DNA from 2 places in the Streptomyces sp. NPDC090032 genome. Region 2 is predicted to be linked to the other one. Evidence: predicted binding sites of a transcription regulator. Region 2 holds the regulator's gene; the other holds the start of a gene.

Region 1 (3,411 bases), on a different contig from region 2:
CGCCGGTCGCCTCGTCGCCGTCGAGCTCGAGCTTCTCGAAGACCGCGGAGGCCTGGAGGAGGGCGACGCCACCACCGGCGACGATGCCCTCTTCGACGGCAGCCTTCGCGTTGCGAACGGCGTCCTCGATGCGGTGCTTGCGCTCCTTGAGCTCGACCTCGGTGGCCGCGCCCGCCTTGATGACGGCCACGCCGCCGGCGAGCTTGGCGAGGCGCTCCTGGAGCTTCTCGCGGTCGTAGTCCGAGTCGCTGTTCTCGATCTCGGCACGGATCTGGTTGACGCGGCCCTGGACCTGGTCGCTGTCACCGGCGCCGTCGACGATCGTCGTCTCGTCCTTGGTGATGACGACCTTGCGGGCGCGGCCGAGCAGGTCGAGACCGGCGTTCTCCAGCTTGAGGCCGACCTCCTCGGAGATGACGGTGCCACCGGTGAGGATGGCGATGTCGCCGAGCATGGCCTTGCGGCGGTCACCGAAGCCCGGGGCCTTGACGGCGACGGACTTGAAGGTGCCACGGATCTTGTTGACGACCAGGGTCGACAGGGCCTCGCCCTCGACGTCCTCGGCGATGATCAGCAGCGGCTTGCCGGACTGCATGACCTTCTCGAGCAGCGGAAGGAGGTCCTTCACGTTGCCGATCTTCGAGTTGACGATCAGGATGTACGGGTCGTCGAGCGACGCCTCCATACGCTCCATGTCGGTGGCGAAGTACGCCGAGATGTAGCCCTTGTCGAAGCGCATGCCCTCGGTGAGCTCAAGCTCGAGCCCGAAGGTCTGCGACTCCTCGACGGTGATGACGCCTTCCTTGCCGACCTTGTCCATCGCCTCGGCGATGAGCTCGCCGATCTGCGTGTCGGCGGCGGAGATGGAGGCCGTGGAAGCGATCTGCTCCTTGGTCTCGACATCCTTGGCCTGCTCGAGCAGGGCGGCGGAGACGGCCTCGACGGCCTTCTCGATGCCGCGCTTGAGGGCCATCGGGTTGGCGCCGGCCGCGACGTTGCGCAGGCCTTCCTTGACGAGCGCCTGGGCGAGGACGGTCGCGGTCGTCGTGCCGTCACCGGCGACGTCGTCCGTCTTCTTCGCGACCTCCTTGACCAGCTCGGCGCCGATCTTCTCGTACGGGTCCTCGAGCTCGATCTCCTTGGCGATGGACACACCATCGTTGGTGATCGTGGGGGCGCCCCACTTCTTCTCGAGGACGACGTTGCGACCCTTGGGGCCCAGGGTCACCTTGACGGCGTCGGCGAGCTGGTTCATGCCGCGCTCGAGGCCGCGCCGTGCCTCCTCGTCGAACGCGATGATCTTGGCCATGTGAAGTGGTCCTCCCGGACGCGGTGGAAATGCAAACGGACCGTGCTGGTGCCCGCGACGGACGGCCTGCATGCCGTGTGGTTCCTTGCCCCACCCGGCCTGCGAGCCTCACCGACCCGATCCAAGTTCTGTCACTCTCACCTTCAGAGTGCTAACGCAATGATTAGCACTCGACCTAGGAGAGTGCAAGCGCCTCCGGCAGACGCGCGGTCCCCGCGGGCGGAGTGCGCGGGGCGCGCGCGCACGCACGAGAGGCCCGTACCCCTCGCGGGGTACGGGCCTCTCGGCGTGAGTGTGTCGGTGGCCGTTCGCGCCGAGATCAGACGGCGAGCTTGACCATGTCCGCCTGCGGACCCTTCTGGCCCTGCGAGATCTCGAATTCGACTCGCTGACCCTCTTCAAGGGTGCGGTACCCGTCCATCTGGATGGCGCTGTAGTGGACGAAAACATCCGCACCACCGTCGACCGCGATGAAGCCGTACCCCTTCTCCGCGTTGAACCACTTGACGGTGCCCTGAGCCATGGCTAACTCCCCTATTACTGGCCCTTGCACAGGACCGCACTTCGCGGACCCGGGTCAGACCTCACCCCCCATTGGTTGGGGGTGTGCGCCGGAACGCGTCGACCGCGGCTGAATGTATCTGCCCAACTGCCCTCTGCAACAGGTCAATCGGACGAGAATTCTGGGCACGGCAGAGCGGTAATAAGCGGCGGAGTCATGGGAATCCGGGGCAACTCGGGCCCGACAAATGACGCGAACACCCAATAAGGGCGGGGCACTTTGGCTGTTTCTTGTCGGGCGGCGGCCGACTTCATATATGCGCTCGGCACAAGCGCGAAGCTCGCTTCCCAACTCTACCGCGCTCAACCCTGCAGAATTGCCCCCTCCGTTTCTCTCGCGAAGGGGGCAATTCAGGTAACTCCGTATGGCGCGTACGCCGGGCGGTCAGCCGCCGGCGCAGTGCTCGACGGTCAGCCGCCGGCGACGGCCGGGATGATCGAGACGCCCGCGCCTTCCGGCGTCGCCGTCTCAAGGCCCTGCTCGAAGCGCACGTCGTCGTCGTTGACGTAGACGTTGACGAAGCGGCGCAGCTTGCCCTGGTCGTCCAGGACGCGGGCCGCGATACCCGTGTGGTTCTTCTCCAGGTCGGCGAGGACCTCGGAGAGGGTGGCGCCCTCGGCGGCCACCTCGGCCCGGCCGCCGGTGTAGGTGCGCAGGATGGTGGGGATGCGGACGTTGACGCTCATGGGGGCTGCAGCCTTTCCGTGCGGGTGTTCGCGGGTCTTCGCGGGGTCGTCAGTGGGCGAGGCCCGCGTCGCGGAACGCGTCCAGGCTCGGGCGGATCGTGGCGGTCGCCTGGGACGTCTCGGCGACCGCGTCGAGGGTCTTGAGGCCGTCGCCGGTGTTGAGGACGACGGTGGTGAGCGCCGGGTCGATCAGGCCGGCCTCGATCAGCTTCTTCGTCACGCCGACCGTCACACCGCCCGCGGTCTCCGCGAAGATGCCCTCGGTCCGCGCGAGGAGCTTGATCGCGTCGACGACCTGCTCGTCGTTGACGTCCTCCACGGCGCCGCCGGTGCGGCGGGCGATGTCGAGGACGTACGGGCCGTCGGCCGGGTTGCCGATGGCGAGCGACTTGGCGATCGTGTTCGGCTTCTGCGGCCGGACGACGTCGTGACCGCCCTTGTAGGCGACGGAGACCGGCGAGCAGCCCTCGGCCTGGGCGCCGAAGAGCTTGTACGGCTTGTCCTCGACGAGGCCGAGCTTGATCAGCTCCTGGAGACCCTTGTCGATCTTCGTGAACTGGGAGCCGGACGCGATCGGGATGACCAGCTGGTCCGGGAGCTGCCAGCCGAGCTGCTCGCAGATCTCGTACGCGAGGGTCTTGGAGCCCTCGCCGTAGTACGGGCGCAGGTTGACGTTGACGAAGCCCCAGCCCTCGCCGAGCGGGTCGCCGATGAGCTCGGAGCAGAAGCGGTTGACGTCGTCGTAGTTGCCCTCGATGCCGACGAGTTCGCCGCCGTAGACCGCGGCCATGACGACCTTGCCCTGCTCCAGGTCGTGCGGGATGAACACGCAGGAGCGGAAGCCGGCGCGGGCC
Region 2 (3,411 bases):
TTGGTCGGCGTCAGGACCTCGACGTGCACGATGAGGTCGCCGCGGCCGCCGCCGCGCAGGTGCGTGATGCCCCGCCCGTGCAGCGGGACCGACTGGCCGGACTGCGTGCCCGGCCGGATGTCGATCTCCTCCAGGCCGTCGAGTGTCTCCAGCGGCACCTTCGTGCCGAGCGCCGCGGCCGTCATCGGGATGGTGACGGTGCAGTGCAGATCGTCGCCGCGCCGCTGGAAGACCGGGTGCGGCAGCTCGTGGATCTCGACGTACAGGTCACCGGCGGGGCCGCCGCCGGGGCCGACCTCGCCCTCACCCGCGAGCTGGATCCGCGTGCCGTTGTCGACACCGGCCGGGATCTTCACCGTGAGCGTGCGCCGCGAGCGGATGCGGCCGTCACCGGCGCACTCCGGGCACGGCGTCGGCACGACGGTGCCGAAGCCCTGGCACTGCGGGCACGGCCGCGACGTCATGACCTGGCCGAGGAAGGACCGCGTGACCTGGGACACCTCGCCGCGACCGCGGCACATGTCACAGGTCTGCGCGGACGTCCCCGGTGCGGCACCCTCGCCGCTGCAGGTCGTACAGACGATGGCCGTGTCGACCTGGATGTCCTTGGTGGTCCCGAAGGCGGCCTCGTCCAGCTCGATCTCGAGCCGGATCATGGCGTCCTGGCCGCGGCGCGTGCGCGACCGGGGACCACGCTGGGACGCCGTTCCGAAGAACGCGTCCATGATGTCGGAGAAGTTCCCGAAGCCACCGGCGCCGAAACCGCCGGCCCCGCCTCCGCCCGCCTGCGAGAGGGGGTCGCCGCCGAGGTCGTAGACCTGCTTCTTCTGCGGGTCCGACAACACCTCGTAGGCGGCGTTGATCTCCTTGAACCGCTCCTGTGTCTTCGGGTCCGGATTCACATCCGGGTGAAGCTCACGGGCCAGCCTGCGGAAGGCCTTCTTGATCTCGTCCTGGGAGGCGTCGCGGCGCACGCCGAGTACGGCGTAGTAGTCCGTGGCCACTTACGACTCCGCCAGGATCTGTCCGACGTAACGTGCCACTGCGCGTACTGCTCCCATCGTTCCCGGATAGTCCATGCGGGTCGGTCCGACCACGCCGAGCTTGGCTACTGCCTCGCCGCCCGAACCGTAGCCCACCGACACCACGGACGTGGAGTTGAGTCCCTCATGGGCGTTCTCGTGACCGATGCGTACGGCCATGCCCGAATCGCCCACCTCACCAAGGAGCTTGAGGAGCACGACCTGCTCCTCGAGTGCCTCCAGCACGGGCCGGATGGTGAGGGGAAAGTCATGTCCGAAGCGGGTGAGATTGGCGGTGCCGCCGATCATCAGCCGCTCCTCGGTCTCCTCGACGAGCGTCTCCAGCAAGGTGGAGAGCACCGTCGCGACCGTGCCGCGGTCCTCCGTGTCGAAGGACTCCGGCAGGTCCTGCACCAGCTGCGGCACGTCCGCGAAGCGGCGTCCCGCGACCCTGCTGTTGAGCCGGGCCCGCAGATCCGCGAGCGAGGTCTCGCCGAACGGCGCCGGGCAGTCGATCATCCGCTGCTCGACGCGCCCCGTGTCCGTGATCAGTACGAGCATCACACGGGCGGCGGCGAGCGAGAGCAGCTCCACGTGGCGCACGGTGGACCGCGTCAGGGACGGGTACTGCACCACGGCGACCTGCCGCGTCAGCTGCGCGAGCAGCCGCACGGTCCGGCCGACGACGTCGTCGAGGTCGACGGCGCCGTCGAGGAAGTTCTGGATGGCGCGGCGCTCGGGCCCCGTCATCGGCTTGACCGCCGTCAGCTTGTCCACGAACAGGCGGTAGCCCTTGTCGGTCGGGATCCGCCCGGCACTCGTGTGAGGCTGGGCGATGAACCCCTCCTCCTCCAGCGCCGCCATGTCGTTGCGCACCGTCGCCGGTGAGACGCCGAGGCTGTGCCGCTCGGTGAGCGCCTTGGAGCCGACCGGCTCCTCGGTCCCCACGTAGTCCTGGACGATGGCGCGCAGCACTTCGAGCCTGCGTTCACTGAGCATTCGCGCACACCTCCAGCTGTGTCGTCCGCGGCTGGCACTCGGTGCGGCCGAGTGCCAATAGTCTCCGGGTCAGTGTACGGCCGGTGGGTACGGGCCCGGCAAGGGCGCTAGCGTCGGACCCATGGACGACCTGGACTGGAATGCGGTGGGCTGGGAGGAGCTGTCCGCCCGGGCGGGCCGGATCCGGCTGCCGGGCTGGGACTGCACGACCGGCCTTGTGGTGGGCGACGGGGCGGCGTTGCTCGTCGACACGGGTTCATCACTTCGTGAGGGCGCGGCGCTGCGGGCGGACACCCGGCGCCTCATCGGCCCGCACGCGCGCGTGACGCATATCGCTCTGACGCACCCCCATTTCGACCATGTTCTCGGCACGGCGGCGTTCGCCGGGGTCGAGGTGTACGGAGCCGCGGGCATCGACGCCGTGTTCACGCGGGACCGCGACGAACTGCGGGCGTCCGCGATCGCCCACGGCCTGCCGCACGACGAGGCGGCCGAGGCGGTGGACGTGCTCGTCGTGCCGCACCACCGGGTGTGCGGGGAGTGGACGCTCGATCTGGGCGGCGGGCTCCAGGTGCTGCTGGCGAACGTGGGCCCGGGGCACAGCGGGCACGACCTGGCCGTCCTGGTGCCGGGCACGCCCGAGATCGTCTTCTGCGGTGACCTGGTCGAGGAGTCGGGTGAACCGCAGGCGGGCCGCGACGCGGTGCCTAGCCGCTGGCCGGCCGCCCTCGACCGGCTGCTGGAACTGGGCGGTGAAGATGCCGTGTACGTCCCTGGGCACGGAGCCGTGGTGAATGCGGAGTTTGTCCGTGCGCAGCGTGCCGCGCTGGCGGCTCGTTTCGGCGTGTCGTAACCGCACGGCAGTTCGTACTCCTATCGTCTGGTCCATGCGCCAGTACTCCCCCGACTTCACCCCGCCCTGGAAGAAGCAGCAGGCCGCGCCCGAGGTGGCGGCGGACGTGGACCTCGTGGTCGAGGAGGTCACGACCGGGTTCTGCGGGGCGGTCGTCCGCTGCGAGAAGACGGCCCAGGGCCCGACGGTGACCCTGGAGGACCGCTTCGGCAAGCACCGGGTGTTCCCCATGGACCCGCGCGGCTTCCTGCTCGAAGGCCGGGTCGTCACCCTCGTACGTCCCGTGGCCGCGGCGCCCGTACGTCCCGCGCGCACGGCCTCCGGGTCCGTCGCGGTCCCCGGGGCGCGGGCGCGGGTCGCGCGGGCCGGGCGCATCTACGTGGAGGGCCGGCACGACGCGGAGCTCGTGGAGCGGGTCTGGGGCGACGACCTGCGCATCGAGGGCGTGGTCGTGGAGTACCTGGAGGGCGTCGACGACCTGCCCGCGATCGTCACCGAGTTCGCTCCGGGGCCCGACGCGCGGCTCGGCGTCCTCGT

The links. The regulator HrcA, encoded in region 2, represses chaperone genes, less so after heat shock. The targets are predictions, from matches to a motif close to TTNGCACTCNGNNNNNCNGAGTGCNAA.
Region 1: a site for HrcA is predicted at 1,473-1,499, ahead of groL (chaperonin GroEL). Genes of this name have one in related genera too.

Annotation. Positions count from the first base shown of each region.
Region 1 is NZ_JBIVFF010000006.1:435,950-439,360, forward strand. Features, by position in the region: gene groL (chaperonin GroEL) at 1-1,309, opposite strand, end outside; gene ACIPWY_RS17365 (cold-shock protein) at 1,629-1,832, opposite strand; gene ACIPWY_RS17370 (ubiquitin-like small modifier protein 1) at 2,282-2,557, opposite strand; gene thrC (threonine synthase) at 2,607-3,411, opposite strand, start outside.
Region 2 is NZ_JBIVFF010000004.1:586,719-590,129, reverse strand. Features, by position in the region: gene dnaJ (molecular chaperone DnaJ) at 1-1,004, opposite strand, end outside; gene hrcA (heat-inducible transcriptional repressor HrcA) at 1,005-2,021, opposite strand; gene ACIPWY_RS12525 (MBL fold metallo-hydrolase) at 2,143-2,874, shown strand; gene ACIPWY_RS12520 (DUF3097 domain-containing protein) at 2,909-3,411, shown strand, end outside.